DNA from 4 places in the Pseudomonas sp. CFBP 8770 genome. Region 1 is predicted to be linked to each of the others. Evidence: predicted binding sites of a transcription regulator. Region 1 holds the regulator's gene; each other region holds the start of a gene.
The links. Region 1 encodes FliA, which starts transcription of late flagellar genes. Its sites were predicted from a motif close to CTAAAGTTTNNNNNNNNNNNGCCGNTAA; they were not measured.

Region 1 (4,288 bases):
CATGCCGTTGACCGCGTCCAGCGCTTCGAGCACGACGTCCATGAGTTCGGCGTCGACCCGGCGCTCACCTTTGCGCAAGATGTCGAAGACGTTTTCGGCGATATGGCAGCACTCCACCAGCTCGTTGAGCTGGAGGAAGCCGGCGCCGCCTTTTACAGTGTGAAAACCGCGAAAAATTGCATTGAGCAAGTCGGCATCATCGGGACGGCTTTCCAGCTCGACCAGTTGTTCGGACAGTTGCTCGAGAATTTCGCCGGCCTCTACCAGGAAATCCTGAAGGATTTCTTCGTCGGCGCCGAAGCTCATGTGGATGCTCCCTGGAGTACGTGATTAACGGTCAACACAGTCAGGCGCAGGCGATGGCCTAGAAGCCCAGACTGGACAGCAGATCGTCGACATCGTCCTGACCGGATACGACGTCTTCACGTTTATCGGCATGGATCTGCGGACCTTCACCCTTGGCAGGATGTTTTTCTTGATCTTTTTCGGCGCGAAGCTGTTCGTGGTCGTGCTGGATGCCGGCAAAGCGATCCACCTGGCTGGCCATCAGGACCAGTTTGAGCAAGTTGCTCTCCACTTCGGTGACCAGCGCGGTGACACGCTTGATGACCTGGCCGGTGAGGTCCTGATAATCCTGGGCGAGCACGATGTCGTTGAGGTGGCTGGCGACTTCGCGATTGCCCTGCTCGCTACGGGTCAGGAAGCCGTCGACCCGGCGTGCCAGTTCGCGGAATTCGTCGGCGGCCACTTCGCGGCGCATGAAGCGCTGCCAGTCGACGCTCAAGACACTGGCCTCGGCACTCAGCGTGTTGAGCACCGGTGTGCTCTGCTCGACCAGATCCATGGTGCGGTTGGCCGCGTTTTCGGTCAGGCGCACCACATACGACAGACGTTCGGTCGCATCGGTGATCTGCGAAACCTCTTCGGCCTGGGGAATGTTCGGATCGATCTGGAAACTGACGATTGCGCTGTGCAGCTCCCGCGTCAGCTTGCCCACTTCCTGGTACAGGCCGCGATCGCGGGTCTGGTTCAATTCGTGGATCAGTTGCACCGCTTCGCCGAAACGGCCTTTTTCAAGGCTGTCGACCAGCTCCACGGCGTGTTTCTTCAGGGTCGACTCGAAGTCCCCCAACGTGCTTTGTTTGTGGTCCATTGCGCCCCCATTGCAGACTTCAGCTATTGACGCGCTCGAAAATCTTCTCGATTTTTTCTTTCAGCACTTGCGCAGTGAAAGGCTTGACCACATACCCGTTGACCCCGGCCTGGGCGGCTTCGATGATCTGCTCGCGCTTGGCCTCGGCGGTCACCATGAGCACCGGCAGGTGCTTGAGGCGATCGTCGGCGCGCACCTGGCGCAGCAGGTCGATGCCGGACATGCCGGGCATGTTCCAGTCGGTGACGAGAAAGTCGAAATTGCCGCTGTGCAACATCGGCAAGGCGGTGTTGCCGTCGTCGGCCTCGGCGGTGTTGGTGAAGCCCAGGTCACGCAGCAGGTTCTTGATGATGCGCCGCATCGTCGAGAAATCGTCGACGATGAGGATTTTCATGTTCTTGTCCAATTAGACCTCCAGCAGTCTTGAACACGCCCAGCCCCTGGACGTGCGTAACAATCGAATCCGGTTATATCCGCGGCCGTCGCAGATCGGCATTTCCCCGCAATCGCGTGGGAGCGGTCATCGGCCGCGAATCAGGCGCCGCTGTATGTCTGACATACATCGGTGCTCCCTTCGCGGCCAATGACCGCTCCCACATGTCCTGCGAATCCCTTTGGGTCAGCGTGCCCGCCACTCTCCCAGGCGCCCGCGCAGTCGCGCCGCGCACTGGCTGTGCAACTGGCTTACCCGCGATTCGCTGACACCCAGTACCTCACCGATTTCCTTGAGGTTCAGTTCCTCGTCGTAATACAACGACAAGACCAGCTTCTCGCGTTCGGGCAGGTTGGCGATGGCCTCGGCCAGCGCGCCTTGAAAGCGTTCATCCTCGAGATCCCGCGAGGGCTCCAGCGAACCGCTGGCGCCGTCTTCGTGCAGGCCCTCGTGCTCACCGTCCTGCAGCAGATCGTCGAAACTGAACAGGCGGCTGCCCAGGGTATCGTTCAGGATCCCGTAGTAATCATCCAGACTCAGACTAAGTTCGGCCGCGATCTCGTGATCTTTAGCGTCGCGACCGGTTTTCGACTCGATTCGGCGAATGGCATCACTGACCATGCGGGTATTGCGGTGGACCGAACGCGGCGCCCAGTCACCCTTGCGCACTTCATCGAGCATCGCGCCGCGGATCCGAATGCCGGCATAGGTCTCGAAACTGGCCCCTTTGCTCGAGTCGTACTTGGTCGAGACCTCCAGCAGACCGATCATGCCGGCCTGGATCAGGTCTTCCACCTGCACGCTGGCTGGCAGCCGCGCCAGCAGGTGGTAGGCGATACGCTTGACCAGCGGCGCGTATTGCTCGATCAGCTGATGCTGCTGCGAGTCGCGCGACGCCTTGCTGTACATACGGTATCCGCTGGCGCTCATGATACGGGCCCTGCGCTGGTTTGCTGGACCAGGCGTTCGACGAAGAACTCCAGGTGGCCACGGGGATTGGCCGGCAACGGCCAGGTGTCTACTTTCTGCGCGATTGCCTTGAAGGCCAGCGAGCATTTGGAACGGGGAAACGCCTCGTACACGGCGCGCTGCTTCTGCACGGCCTTGCGCACCGACTCGTCGTACGGAACGGCGCCAACGTACTGCAGGGCCACGTCGAGGAAGCGGTCGGTCACCTTGGTCAGCTTGGCGAACAGATTGCGCCCTTCCTGGGGGCTTTGCGCCATGTTGGCCAAGACCCGGAAGCGGTTCATGCCGTGGTCGCGATTGAGCAGTTTGATCAGGGCGTAGGCATCGGTGATCGAGGTCGGCTCGTCGCACACCACCAGCAGGACTTCCTGGGCCGCGCGGACGAAGCTCACTACCGATTCGCCGATACCGGCGGCGGTGTCGATGATCAGCACGTCGAGGTTGTCGCCCACATCGCTGAAGGCCTGGATCAGGCCGGCGTGCTGGGCCGGGCTCAGCTGGACCATGCTCTGGGTGCCGGAGGCTGCGGGCACGACACGGATGCCCCCAGGGCCCTGCAACATCACGTCGCGCAGTTCGCAGCGACCTTCGATCACGTCGGCCAGGGTGCGCTTGGGGGTCAGGCCCAGCAACACGTCGACGTTGGCCAGGCCAAGGTCGGCGTCCAGCAACATGACCCGGCGGCCGAGCTCGGCCAACGCCAGGGACAAGTTCACTGACACATTAGTCTTGCCGACGCCACCTTTGCCGCCGGTCACCGCGATCACCTGTACGGGATGCATGCTGCCCATGTTCGTTCTTTACCTTGTCTAGACCGAGGCCACACGAGTGGCTGCCAGTTCGATTGCTCGAGTGTTTCCTGGCAACCCTACGATGCAGGAAGAGTGTGCTTGCATAACGTTCTTCACCTCAGCCAACTCGCTTGTCGGGGCTGTGGTAGAGACCCGCGAACATATCGGCCATGGCCTCTTCGCTGGGCTCTTCTTGCATTTGCACGCTCACTGCGCGGCTGACCAACTGGTGCCGGCGCGGCAAATGCAAGTCATCGGGAATGCGCGGCCCATCGGTAAGATAGGCAATCGGCAGTTCCTGACTGATGGCCAGGCTCAGCACTTCGCCGAGACAGGCCGTTTCATCCAGTTTGGTCAGGATGCACCCGGCCAGACCGCAACGCTTGTAGCTATGGTACGCGGCGCTGAGCACCTGCTTCTGGCTGGTGGTTGCCAGCACCAGGTAGTTGCGCGCATTGATGCCGCGTCCGGCCAGGCTCTCGAGCTGCATGCGCAGGGCCGGATCGCTGGCTTGCAGGCCCGCGGTGTCGATCAACACCACACGCTTGCGCAGCAAGGGTTCCAGCGCCTGTACCAATGACTGGCCCGGATCGACCTGAGTCACCGATACATTGAGAATGCGACCCAGGGTCTTGAGCTGCTCCTGGGCACCGATGCGAAAGCTGTCCATGCTCACCAGGGCCACGCTCTGGGAACCGTACTTGAGCACATAGCGGGCTGCCAGCTTGGCCAGGGTGGTGGTCTTGCCCATGCCGGCCGGGCCGACCATGGCAATCACACCACCTTCTTCAAGCGGTTCCACTTCAGGTGTACGGATCATACGCGCCAAGTGCGCCAGCAGCATCCGCCATGCCTGCCGAGGTTCGTTGATTTCGCTGGTCAGGCTGAGCAGCTCGCGAGCGATCGGGCCGGACAAGCCGATGCGCTGCAAACGACGCCACA
Region 2 (4,288 bases), on a different contig from region 1:
CGTGAATGCGCACCGCCAGCTCGTTGATCTCCTGAGTGACATGGCTCTGTTCCTGCGCGGCCACGGCAATCTGCTGGGTGCGCTGGACGATGTCGTCGAAACCGACCACCGTGCTGCCCAGCGACGCGCTCAACACATCGGCTTGCTGCGCCACGGTCCGCGTGCGGTCCTCGCCCGCGACCATGGTATTGACCGCCTTCACCGATGCCTGGCGCAGCTCGCCGATCATCTGCTGGATCTCGTCGGCCGAAGCCTGGGTGCGCCCTGCCAGGGTGCGCACTTCGTCGGCGACCACCGCAAAGCCTCGTCCCTGCTCGCCGGCGCGAGCGGCTTCGATCGCGGCGTTGAGCGCCAGCAGGTTGGTCTGCGCGGAAATCGACTTGATCACGTCGAGCACCCCGCTGACACTTTCGATGTCCTGACCCAGGCTGGTAATCGCCTGCGCAACGCTGGCGATATCACCGGTCAAGGAATTGATCGTCTGGCTGTTCTGCTGCACATGCCCCTGACTCTGGCGCGCGGTCGACAGCGACAGCTGCGCGGTGTCGGAACACTCCGTGGTGTTGGAGGCAACCTCCTGGGCACTGGACGACATCTCGGTAATCGCCGTGGCCAGCAAGGTGTTGTCCTGACGCTGGGTTTCGGCGCGTTCGGCCATGATCACCGACAACCGAGCAACGTCATCGGACTGTTTCTGCAGGCGCAGCGCCTCATCGGCGATGGCCTTGAGCATGCTGCGCAGGTTGCCGGCGTAACGGTTGACCGCCCCGCGCAGCAGGCCGATCTCGTCCGCGCGAGCCACGTCCAGCTCGGCGCTGGCACCACCGCCCTGCTCACCGAGCTTGTCGATCTGCGCCGTGGTTTCGTTGATCTGACCGAACACCGCACGCCCGGCCAGCCAGGCGAGAGCGAACACCAGCGCCAGGATCGGCAGCAAGGTGGTGAGGATATCGACGGTCAATTTGCTGGCAATGCCGGTCATGTGTGCCTGCGGCGTAGCCAGGCCCACCACCCAACCACTGGCCGGAACCCGCGTGAGGCTGATGTAGCCCGCCCCACCCAGTTGCGCGTCCTGATCGACATGAAACGTCTGCGCTTCGCGCTGGCCGCTGCTGCGCCAATCGGCAACGCCCTTGAACCAGGGATAGGCGGCGAGCATCGCCGCCTCGTCGGCAGGTGCCGGCTTGTCGTTGGTGGTCGGAAAATACAGGACCTTGCCCGAGGGGTCGATGGCGAACGCATAACCCCCGGTGACCTGCCCATTGGACTTGAGGAAGTTGGCCAGGCCCGTGAGTGTCAGGTCGATGGTCGCCACACCGGCGAAACGTCCTTCACGACTGTAGGGCACGGTACAGGTGGTCATCAGGATCTTGCTGACCGGATCCTCGTAGGCATCCGACCACGCGCAGCGGCCAGGCGCGGATGCCTTGCCCTGCACGTACCAGTCGGCGGCGTGATAGTCATCGACGGCGCCGGCATTGTATTCCTCGGAATAACCCAGGCCCTGCCCACTGCGGGCCCAATAGAAACTGCGCCGCGGCACGCCTGCGCTGAACGCATCGGGCTCGGGCCACAGGCCACCGCCGGCAATCGCAGCATCGCCCTGGGAATCGATGATCGGTGCCAATGCGCTCTTCACCAGCTCGACGTCGGCCGGCAGCGTGGCGCCAAGGCTGGCCAGCGCGGCCACGCGCCCCTCGATCTCGGCCAGCTCGATCGACAGCTGCCGAGCAATGGCCGTGGCCGACTGCTCGGCGCTCTTGGTGTTGGACTGGATCAGCTTGGGCTCGCCGCTGAGCACCATGACCGCGTAGATAGCCACCGCCGTGACCAGCAGGATGAACAGGATGCCCAGGCTGAAGCGGGACATGATCTTGGTAGGTAGCAGGCTCACGGGGCCCCCTTCGGAGGGAATCGATATTGCCTGCGCTATCGGCTCGGTCCGGGGAAACTGGAGAGGTGGAGCGATGGAAGGCATGCGGGCGGCCAGACCCGCCTAACAGCAATCATAAAAAAACCCCCGGACGCTTTCGCGCCGGGGGCTTTTTCAATCAACCGGAACTACGAATCAGTTCTTGGCTTTCTTGGCAGCGCGGGTACGCTCGCCTTCGTCCAGGATCTTCTTGCGCAGACGGATCGACTTCGGCGTGACTTCGCACAGCTCGTCGTCCTGGATGAATTCCAGAGCCTGTTCCAGGGTGAAGCGAACAGGTGGAACCAGGGCGATGGTTTCGTCTTTGCCCGACGCGCGCATGTTGTCCAGCTTCTTGCCCTTGGTAGGGTTTACGCCCATGTCGGTGTCGCGGCTGTTCAAGCCGACGATCTGACCGTTGTAGATCTCCTGGCCGTGCTCGACGAACAGCTTGCCGCGCGCCTGCAGGGTTTCCAGCGAGTAGGTCAGTGCCTTGCCGGTTTCGACCGAAACCAGTACGCCGTTCTGACGGCCGGACATGTGGCCGGACTTCATCGGAGCGTAGCGATCGAAGATCGAGGTAAGGATGCCAGCACCGTTGGTCAGGGTCAGGAACTGGTTACGGAAACCGATCAGACCGCGAGCAGGGATGTTGTATTCCAGACGAACACGGCCCTTGCCATCCGGCACCATGTTGGTCAGGTCGCCTTTACGCAGGCCCATCTCTTCCATGACCTTGCCCTGGGATTCCTCAGGGGTGTCGATGGTGACATTTTCGAACGGTTCCTGCTTCTCGCCGTCGATGACGCGGATGATCACCTCAGGACGACCGACACCCATTTCGAAGCCTTCGCGACGCATGGTTTCGATCAGTACCGAAAGGTGCAGCTCGCCACGGCCGGAGACCTTGAACTTGTCGGCCGAGTCGCCTTCTTCGACGCGCAGTGCAACGTTGTACAGCAGCTCCTTGTCCAGACGTTCCTTGATGTTGCGGGACGTCACGAACTTGCCTTCTTTACCGCAGAATGGCGAGTCGTTGACCTGGAAGGTCATGGAAACGGTTGGCTCGTCGACGGTCAGCGGCTTCATCGCTTCGACGTTGTCCGGCTGGCACAGGGTGTCGGAGATGAACAGCGAGTCCATGCCGCTCACGCAGACGATGTCGCCAGCGAAAGCTTCTTCGACGTCGATGCGGTGCAGGCCGTGGTGACCCATCAGCTTGAGGATACGACCGTTGCGCTTCTTGCCGTCGGCGCCGATGGCGACCACCGGGGTGTTCGGCTTGACGCTGCCGCGAGCGATACGGCCAACACCGATGACGCCCAGGAAGCTGTTGTAGTCCAGTGCCGAGATCTGCATCTGGAACGGGCCGTCGCGGTCAACTTTCGGAGCCGGTACGTTGTCGACGATCGACTGGTACAGCGGGGTCATGTCTTCGGCCATGTCGGTGTGTTCCAGACCGGCAATGCCGTTCAGGGCCGAGGCGTAGACGACTTTGAAGTCCAGCTGTTCTTCGGTGGCACCGAGGTTGTCGAACAGGTCGAAGATCTGGTCCAGAACCCAGTCCGGACGCGCGCCTGGACGGTCGACCTTGTTGATGCAGACGATCGGACGCAGGCCGGCTTCGAACGCCTTCTTGGTCACGAAACGGGTTTGCGGCATAGGGCCGTCCTGGGCGTCGACCAGCAGCAGCACGGAGTCGACCATCGACATCACGCGCTCTACTTCACCACCGAAGTCGGCGTGGCCCGGGGTGTCCACGATGTTGATGTGGTAGCCGTTCCAGTTGATGGCGGTGTTCTTGGCCAGAATGGTGATGCCGCGCTCTTTTTCCTGGTCGTTGGAGTCCATCACGCGCTCGTCGTTGAGCTCGTTGCGCTCCAGGGTGCCGGACTGACGCAGGAGTTTGTCTACCAGGGTGGTCTTGCCATGGTCAACGTGAGCAATGATGGCGATGTTGCGTAGATTTTCGATCACTTGTGTATCTCGATCAGAGGATTCGGTTGCCGCGCATTCTACGTGGCGAATATTAAACAAAAAGCTATCCGGGCCAGACAGCGTAGGAACGTAGCGAGCGACGGCAAGGCGAGGAAGCACAGTTTACTGGTTGTAAATGAACATTCCGAGCCTGTTTCTGACGCAGCATTGCCTAGCGCAGTAGTTCCTACGCTGTCTGGGGGTCGGGAGGGCGATGGCGGATACTCCCACCATTCAACCCTGGGACTCTATGTCGGACGATAAACGCGCACATTGGCATGTCCCTCACTCAACAGATGGTGAGCATGCAGTCGGCTCATGACGCCCCTGTCGCAATACAGCAAGTACTGGCGAGTGAAGTCCAGTTCCTTGAAGCGGCTGTTCAGGGCATAAAAAGGC
Region 3 (4,288 bases), on a different contig from region 1:
GGTGATGGGCATGCAACCGGTGGGTTACTACGACCTGACCTCGGCTGGCGTGCCGGTGCACTCCACAGCGTTTCGCGCGGTGCACGAACAGTCTTTGCAAGTGAGCCCGTTTCGCGTGTTCACCTCTCTGCTGCGCCTGGAATTGATCGAAGATGCCGCATTGCGCGAACAGGCCGCGCACCTGCTGGCGCAGCGGCAGATATTCACCTCGCCGTGCCTGGCCCTGATCGAGCGATTCGAGCGCGACGGCGGCCTCGACCAGGCCGACGCCGATGCGTTCGTCGAGCAGGCCCTGGAAACCTTCCGCTGGCACCACGATGCCACGGTGACGGCGGACCAGTATCAACGCCTGCACGACGCCCATCGACTGATCGCCGATGTGGTGGCGTTCAAGGGTCCACACATCAATCACCTGACCCCGCGCACGCTGGACATCGACAAGGTGCAGGCACTGATGCCGATGCGCGGGATCACACCCAAGGCCGTCATCGAAGGGCCACCGCCGCGTCGCCATGCCATCCTGTTGCGGCAGACCAGCTTCAAGGCACTGCAGGAAAAGGTCGCCTTCACCGATCGAACCGCTGTCGCCGAAGGCAGCCACACTGCGCGCTTCGGCGAGATCGAGCAACGCGGCGCGGCGCTGACGCCCAAGGGGCGCGCGCTGTACGATCGCTTGCTGAACGCCTCGCGCAGCGCGCTTGCCGGGTTTCCCAGCGAGACCAACGCCACTGAGTACATGCGTCTGCTGGGCGAGCAATTCAGTGAGTTTCCGGATGATCTGGCGCAGATGCGCGAGCAGGACCTGGCGTTCTTTCGCTATTTTCCCAGCGGCCAGCCCAGTGCGGGCCAGACGACCCTGCAGGGTCTACTGGACAATGGCGCGATTCGCTGCGAGCCCTTGGTCTACGAAGATTTCCTGCCGGTCAGCGCCGCAGGCATCTTCCAGTCCAACCTGGGCGACGATGCCCAGGCCGACTATGGTTTGGGGTCGAGCCAGGAGGTGTTTCATCAGGCCCTGGGCCGGACGGTGCTCGACGAGCTCGCGCTGTACGCCCAGACCCAGCAGCGCTCGCTGGACGACTGCGCCCGCGCACTGGGCCTTGCCGCGCTGAACTGACCTGCGCCGCTAGCGCGCGCTACCCACACGGAAGCGGTTCACTTCCTGGCGCAGCTCTGCGGCCAGGCCTTCGAGCTCGCGGGCGGTCTGGGCCAGATTGGACACCACCTCGCGCTGCTCGCCGTTGGTCATGGCAATGCTCTGCAGGTTGCTGCTGAGCATGGTGGCCGTGCTGCTCTGCTCCTGGGTGGCGGTGCTGATGGCATCGAACTGATGCCCGGCCGAACGGCTCTGCTCGTCGATCTGCGCCAACGCCTGGGCAACCTTGGCGTTGCGCGTCAGGCCTTCGCGCATCAACACGTTGCCTTGGTCCATGGTGCTGATGGCGTTGGCGGTTTCCTTCTGGATGCTGCTGATCATGCCGGAGATTTCATCGGTGGCCTGACGGGTGCGCGAGGCCAGGCTGCGCACTTCGTCGGCGACCACGGCAAAGCCCCGGCCCTGCTCGCCGGCACGGGCCGCTTCGATGGCGGCGTTGAGGGCCAGCAGGTTGGTCTGCTCGGCAATCGAGGTGATCACGCCGACGATGCCGCCGATTTCCTGCGAGCGCTGGCCCAGCGTATTGATGACTCCGGCGGTGCTGTTCAGCGCGCCGGCGATCTGCTCGAGAGAATTGGACGCCTCATCCATGGAGGTTCGACCGATGCGGGTCTGCTGGGCGTTGTCCTGGGCCATGCGCTGGGTGTGGCCCATGTTGTCGGCGATATCCAGGGACGTCGCACTGAATTCCTCGACCGCGCCGGCCATGCTGGAAATCTCCCCGGACTGGTGCTCCATGCCTTCGTAGGCCCCTGCCGACAGACTCGACAACGTTTGCGCGCGGCCGCTGACTTCATGGGCGGCATTGCGGATGTGCACGACCATGTTCGACAGGGCTTCGCCCATGTGGTTGAAGCTGCTGGCCAGCTGGCCTATCTCGTCGTGGCTGGACACCTTCAGGCGTGCATCGAGGTCACCCGCGCCCAGGGCTTCGGCCTGGCGCACCAGTTCACCCAAAGGCCGCAGCTTGCTGCGCAGCAGCCAGATAGCCGCGCCCACGGCGATCAGCATCGCCAGCAGGCTGCCGATCGCCAGTTGCGTACCGACGCTCCAGGTCACGGCATTGATTTCCGCCTTGGGCATGCTCGCCACGACGCTCCAGGGCCCGCCCGGGAATGTCACCGCTTCGGAGAAGATGTCCTGCTTACCGTCGTTCCACAGCCGGCCCTTGCCATCCAGCAGGGCCAGGTCGGCCAATGCCTTGGCGGCGGCGTCTGGGTCATTGACGTTGGCTGGAGCTACCAGCCAGCGATTCTGCTCGTCGAGCAAGGCCAGCGAGCCGGTCTGGCCAATACGGAAGCGCTGCAGGTTGGCGAACTGGGTGTTCTGCGCGTCGGTGTAGTCGAAGCCGACGAACAATACGGCGATCACTTGGCCCGAGCCGTCGCGCACCGGTGTGTACTGGGTCATGTAGGAACGTTCGAACAGCACCGCACGGCCGATGTAATTCTGGCCGTCGAGCAGACGCTGGTAGGCGGGATGGGCATGGTCGAGCGCGGTACCGATCGCGCGGCTGCCATCCTGCTTGGTCAGGGAAGTACTGATGCGCACGAATTCGGCGCCGCTGCGCACGAACACTGTAGCGACACCCGCTGTCAGCTGCTTGAAATCATCGACTTCCTTGAAGTCGTTGTTCAAGGTCTGGCTGCCCAGGCGCAGGCTCGGTGTCTGCTGGTTGGCCACGGTGACCGGGTTGCTGGCGTCCACGCTGAGGCCGCCGGCGAAGCGCTTCTCGAACAGCCCGCTCAGACGCTGGGTGCTGTCGCGCAGGGTGCTGTGGAAGGTGCTGAGCTGGTCGGCCAGCAGCCGCGCCTCGCTGGCCATGTGCTGTTCGCGGATGGCCAGGTTGGCGATGTCCAGCGAACGCAGGGCGAACGCGGTACTGCCGGTGATGACGACCGCCAGGATCACAGCCAGGGCGATGCCCAGTTGCGTGGCGATACGAGCGCGAGGTTGAGACATTGGAAACTCCTGGAAATCGTGTGCTTGGCAGCAGTGTCAGGGATGTCCAGAGCCGTCGAGCACCTGTCATCCTTGATCTTATTGGTACTGCTACATCGGCGATTCGAACGAATACTTGAGCGCCCTGCTGTGGCATGAACGCTACACATCAATTTGCGTTGCGCTGCCACAAGGTCGAGAATCCAGCGTCCCACTCCTGAGCCGACCGAGCCGGATTCATCATGCAGCCCACCGTACGTATCGAACTTCAGGCCCTGCTTCGGCTGGCGGGGCCGCTGATCGCCTCGCAGCTGGCACACATGCTGATGGTCCTGACCGACACCCTGATGATGGCCCGCCTGAGCCCCGAGGCACTGGCCGGCGGCGGCCTGGGGGCGGCCAGCTACTCCTTCGTCTCGATTTTCTGCATTGGCGTGATCGCTGCCGTCGGCACCCTGGTGTCGATCCGCAAGGGTGCCAACGACCAGCAAGGCGTGGCGCGCCTGACCCAGGCCGGGTTGTGGCTGGCATGGGGAATGGCGGCGGTGGCGGCGGTACTGTTGTGGAACCTGGGGCCGGTCCTGGCCATGCTCGGGCAGACTCCGGCCAACGTCGCTTTCGCCACCCAGTTCCTCTTGCTGTTGCCCTTCGCGCTGCCAGGCTTCCTGAGCTTCATGGCGCTGCGCGGCTTCACTGCCGCGCTGGGGCGGGCCACGCCGGTGATGGTCATCAGCATCATTGCCACCGTGGCCAACTATCTGCTCAATCATGCGTTCATCGAGGGCCTGTTCGGCTTGCCCAAACTGGGCCTGGTGGGCATAGGCATGGTCACCGCAATCGTCAGCAACCTGATGGCAATCGCGCTGGCGCTGTACATCCGCTATCACCGTGCCTACACGCCCTACCCGCTGCTCAAGGGCCTGGCCCGACCGAACCTGTCGGCCCTGCGCGAGTTGTGGCGCTTGGGGCTGCCGATCGGTGGCACCTACGCCGTGGAAGTCGGCCTGTTCGCCTTCGCCGCGCTGTGCATCGGCACCATGGGCAGCACGCCCCTGGCGGCGCATCAGATTGCCCTGCAGATCATCTCGGTGGCCTTCATGGTGCCTGCCGGGATGTCCTACGCGGTGACCATGCGCATCGGCCAGCACTACGGCGCCGGGCACTTGCTGGCTGCGCGCCTGGCCGGGCGGG
Region 4 (4,288 bases), on a different contig from region 1:
AGCTGCGCTCGACCTGAGCCAGCGAGCCACTGAAGGCCTGCACCATATGGTTCAGGCTGTTGCCCACGTCGGCCATTTCATCCTTGCCGCGGACCTGGACGCGCGTGCTCAGGTCGCCTTGGGCAATGAGCTGGGTGGCCAACAGGACATCCTGAATGGTACGGCGCATGGCGCTGTAGATGCCGCAGAACACGTAGACCAGCAGCAGGCCGACGAGCGCGAACATGCCAATGATGAACTGGCGCTGAGCATTCTTTTCCTCGACACGATGCTCCAGCCGGTTCAGCAACTCCTCCTGCAAAGTGTCCTGGGCCTTGTACAACTCAGCCACGACCGCATTGCCCTTGGCGGGTACGTTCTGCACGTTGCCCAGTGTATCGCTGGTAGAGGACGTCACCGCGTCGAGGTCCGCACGGAAGCCCTCGAGGCTTGCGAAAGCGCTGTTGATCGGTGCCTGGATCCGATCGGCGAGCGCGGGCTCACGGCGACGTAGCAGTGCCAGGCTTTGCTGCAGCTCCTTGTGGATGAGCAGTTCGTTCTTGAGCATCGACTTGATTACGCCGCGCGTAGCCGGGCTCAACACCTGCCCTTCACGCAGGCCGCTGGCGAGCCCACGCAGTTGCCCGACGATGTTGATCTGGCGAGGCAGGCGCAGGGTGCTCTGATCGATCATGAACAGCGAAGCGTAATCTTCATCCAGCACCATCCCCGACGTGGCCGACACGTAATAGACGAAATTCAGCGTCTCGGTGAGTTGGTCGTTCCACGCATCGAACACGCCGCTCTGGTCGGCACCCGGCTTGGCCTGCGCCATCAACCGCGTGGCTGCTGCGTGCAGATCCTGGACGCGGTCACCGGTTTCCAGTGCCTCATTGAACTCGCGGTCCGTGGCGGCCAGCTTCGAGAATGCGTCCTCCAGCTTCGCCTGGTTGGCCAGTACATCGGCTTGCGCAGTCGAATCGCCGCTGAGCAGACGATTGCTCAAGGCGCGCTGGAGCATGGACAAGCGCAAGACGGGCGTGACGTCCAGCAGGTAACGCTGGCCTGCCTGCTCCGAACGGATGACTGCAAGGCTGTCGTTGATTTGAATGATGAAACGGGTGCCCAGCAGCGCCAGGGGAACCAGGACGATGATGGCCAGTACCGCAAACTTCGTCGGAAAGCGTAATCGGTTGGCCAGTGCTACGGCAGGAGCAAGGATGTTCATGAGGTTCTCACAGCCCGAAATGGGACGGTTCGTAATGGGTCTTGGGGTGAGAACGGTCCATTTCTCCGACGCCTGGGCTCTGTTCGGCCCATGTGGCTGCGCACAATTGTTCTGCGGTCAAACGTGCGTATCGGTAGTGATCCAAAGAACTTTACAGAAAGTTGTACATATATTTATTTCTGTAAAGGTTTTGAACTTTTCAGAGCAGGTGATGTCCATTTGGCATCAGTGTATCTCGAGTCGATTTTCCCCGCCGATTGAGGAAAGTTATTCATCAGTGTCGATCCAAAAGGTCGGAAACAGGCATCAGGCCGGGCGTTAGACTGGTGCCATCTCTTGGATTTTGGGGCAGGCACTATGAATCAGGGCAATCAATCGCACGATCTGGCTGACCACGAAGCATTCAGTCGCACTTTCCAACAGGGTCAATTGACCATTGGTTTCATTTCCCCGGCCAGTGGCTACCCCGATAGCCCCTTTCCGGATTTGTCCGATCAGGCCGAGATCGTACAAAGCCTCGACCGCAGTGACGCTGCAGCCCTGTGGCTTCGCGATGTGCCGTTCTACGACCCTTCGTTCGGTGACACCGGCCAGGTGCTGGACCCGCTGGTATACGCCGGCTGGCTGGCCGCACTCACCCAACGGATCGCCATAGGCACGGCCGGGTTCGTCACGCCCCTGCGCGAGCCGGTCATCACCGCCAAGCAGATCACCACCGCCGACCAACTGTTGGGCGGGCGCTTCCTGGCCGGCATGGCCTCCGGCGACCGGCCCACCGAATACCCGGCCTTCGGCGTCGATTTCGCCACCCGCGTCGAGCGCTACCGCGAAGCGGTGGCCTTGATCAAGACGCTGACCTCGGTGTCCTTCCCGCGTTTGCAAACCGAGCATTTCGGCCATTTGCGCGGCGACATCGACTTGGTACCCAAACCAGCGGCCTCGCGTATTCCCATCATTGCCATCGGCCGGGCGGGCCAGAGCCTGGAATGGCTGGCAGAGCACGTCGACGCGTGGATCTGGCATGGCGATGCCCAGCGTATGCCGGAGGTGGTGCCGCACTGGCGTGAAATGACCGCGTCCCGGGGTTTCGTACCGTTTGGCTATGGCGCGATGTTCGACCTGGACACCGATGCCGACGCACCGTTGCAGACCGGTCGAGTGCTGCGCGGCGGCCGTCATGCCCTCAAGGCGTTCTTCGCGCGCCAACGCGATGCCGGCGTCAACCATGTTGCCTTGAACCTCAAGCCAACACGGCGCCCGGCGCTGGAGGTGATTGCGGAACTGCAGGAGTATGTGCTTCCAGAGTTTGCCGTGGGGGCTGATTCGGCGGCTGTGTAAACATCACGCAGCAAGGGTCAGCCTGCGGCATTCAGCAGGAGACGCCGTGTAGTCACTGTAACCGTTGGTCAGCGTGACAGCCGGTCGTCCTTGCTATTTGGAACCACTGTCTATAATCAGGATGCCAGATACCCGCCCAGCGCCATTCGCCATGACTCTACGTGGTTTCATGAAGCGCACGTCTGGCATGTCGAACACTTCTAGAATATGCAACGCCCGAAATACCCGCAGTCCACGACAGCTGGACGCTGCCTTCGATCGAAGGAGTTCGGACCATGTCCGATCCAATCATCGGACCCGTCAAACTTGACGGCGTCAACTTCCAAACGTGGTTGTTGAAGTTTGATAAGCACGGCAACTGCGAATCGAAAAAGACGCAACAGGCACTTTTACAACATCTGCGCGACACACCTCCCCCGGCCATTGTTTTATTCTCCCACGGCTGGAATAACGAGTACGGCGATGCAACGGGTTTATATCGTCGCTTTCTTCTTCATCTTCAAGACCACTTTGCAGACCATCCGCCGAATATCCCATTGTTGTTTGTCGGCGTTATCTGGCCCAGCACATGGATGTCCTTCGATACCGGCCCGCATATCGGGAGCGCGGGTACACCGCTGCCTGATTCGCAAGAGCAACTGAACCAACGTCTGGCCGAAGAATGGGCAGCCAACTTAGCCGTGCCCGATCGGCAGAGGCTGATATCGCTACTGGCCAGCACCCGACTCGATCAAGCACAGGCCAAACAACTGACCGATCTGCTGAGCCAGGCATTGCGCAACATCGGAGGGCATGTTCCTGAGGCTTTGGAAAGTACAGCGCCGGACGCAGGTGAGTTGTTCAAGGCACTCACTTCGGTCCAGCGCCTGACAATGTCGAGCGTTAGCGCCGATGACACCAATGACGAGGCGCATGCCTTGATCGGTTCTTTAGGCGACCCGCAGTCGGCCGGCCTCCTGGATATCTTCGATCCACGCAATGCTATCCGGATCGCCTCCCTCTATCAGATGAAAGACCGTGCTGGCACGGTAGGGACCAATGGCGTAAGCGCCCTGCTCAGCCAGTTGAAAGCCGCCGCGCCGCTCGTACCTCTGCATCTGGTTGGCCACTCGTTCGGTGCCAAAGTCGTGATGTCGGCGCTGGCCTCCTATCAGGGCGGGAAAATCGAATCCGTGTTGTTGTTGCAGCCAGCGATTTCCTATTTGTGCATGGCCCGGGCCTTACCCGACGAGCCCGACCGACATGGTGCCTTCCGTGACGTTGCGACAAACGCTCGGCAAGCCCTGATGATCACGTACAGCGGCCACGATGTGCCGCTGCACGATTTCTTTCACCTCGCTCTGTTGCGAGACAAGGATGTAGGAGAATTCGCGCCTCGCCCCGCCTCTCCGTCCGAACAGGCGGGTAAGCCTCCCAACAAGTACGCTGCGCTGGGCGGATATGGGCCACCTGGCTCGGATGCTCCGCACGCTAACGTGCCTGAGGCGGGTGATACCTCCTTGCGCATTCACCTTGGCGATCCTCCGCTCGCCCTCGATGGCACCATCGACAAACGCATTAACGGTCATGGCGATGTCGCAACCCCAATCACTGCGTGGCTGTTGTACCTGCAACTACGCGCGGGGGTGCAACCATGAGCAGCAGAAGACGACGCAAAATGCTGGATGCCGTCAGCGCTTACAGGGGTTCAAAGCCGGTCGAAAGCCCCGGTTCCAGCGTCTTGTCAATCAAGCTGGCACTCAC

Region 2: the regulator FliA is predicted to act here: its motif matches at 1,930-1,957, upstream of IFT98_RS08425 (methyl-accepting chemotaxis protein).
Region 3: the regulator FliA is predicted to act here: its motif matches at 3,211-3,238, upstream of IFT98_RS15310 (methyl-accepting chemotaxis protein).
Region 4: the regulator FliA is predicted to act here: its motif matches at 1,335-1,362, upstream of IFT98_RS03190 (methyl-accepting chemotaxis protein).

The regions. Positions count from the first base shown of each region.
Region 1 is NZ_JACYUL010000002.1:486,727-491,014, reverse strand. Features, by position in the region: gene IFT98_RS07045 (chemotaxis protein CheA) at 1-306, opposite strand, end outside; gene IFT98_RS07040 (protein phosphatase CheZ) at 365-1,153, opposite strand; gene IFT98_RS07035 (chemotaxis response regulator CheY) at 1,173-1,547, opposite strand; gene fliA (RNA polymerase sigma factor FliA) at 1,773-2,519, opposite strand; gene fleN (flagellar synthesis regulator FleN) at 2,513-3,346, opposite strand; gene flhF (flagellar biosynthesis protein FlhF) at 3,465-4,288, opposite strand, start outside.
Region 2 is NZ_JACYUL010000003.1:239,028-243,315, reverse strand. Features, by position in the region: gene IFT98_RS08425 (methyl-accepting chemotaxis protein) at 1-1,894, opposite strand, end outside; gene typA (translational GTPase TypA) at 2,069-3,889, opposite strand; gene thiI (tRNA uracil 4-sulfurtransferase ThiI) at 4,138-4,288, opposite strand, start outside.
Region 3 is NZ_JACYUL010000006.1:228,144-232,431, reverse strand. Features, by position in the region: gene hglS (2-oxoadipate dioxygenase/decarboxylase HglS) at 1-1,117, shown strand, start outside; gene IFT98_RS15310 (methyl-accepting chemotaxis protein) at 1,127-3,118, opposite strand; gene IFT98_RS15305 (NorM family multidrug efflux MATE transporter) at 3,340-4,288, shown strand, end outside.
Region 4 is NZ_JACYUL010000001.1:703,516-707,803, reverse strand. Features, by position in the region: gene IFT98_RS03190 (methyl-accepting chemotaxis protein) at 1-1,207, opposite strand, end outside; gene IFT98_RS03185 (LLM class oxidoreductase) at 1,565-2,545, shown strand; gene IFT98_RS03180 (hypothetical protein) at 2,821-4,182, shown strand; gene IFT98_RS03175 (hypothetical protein) at 4,203-4,288, shown strand, end outside.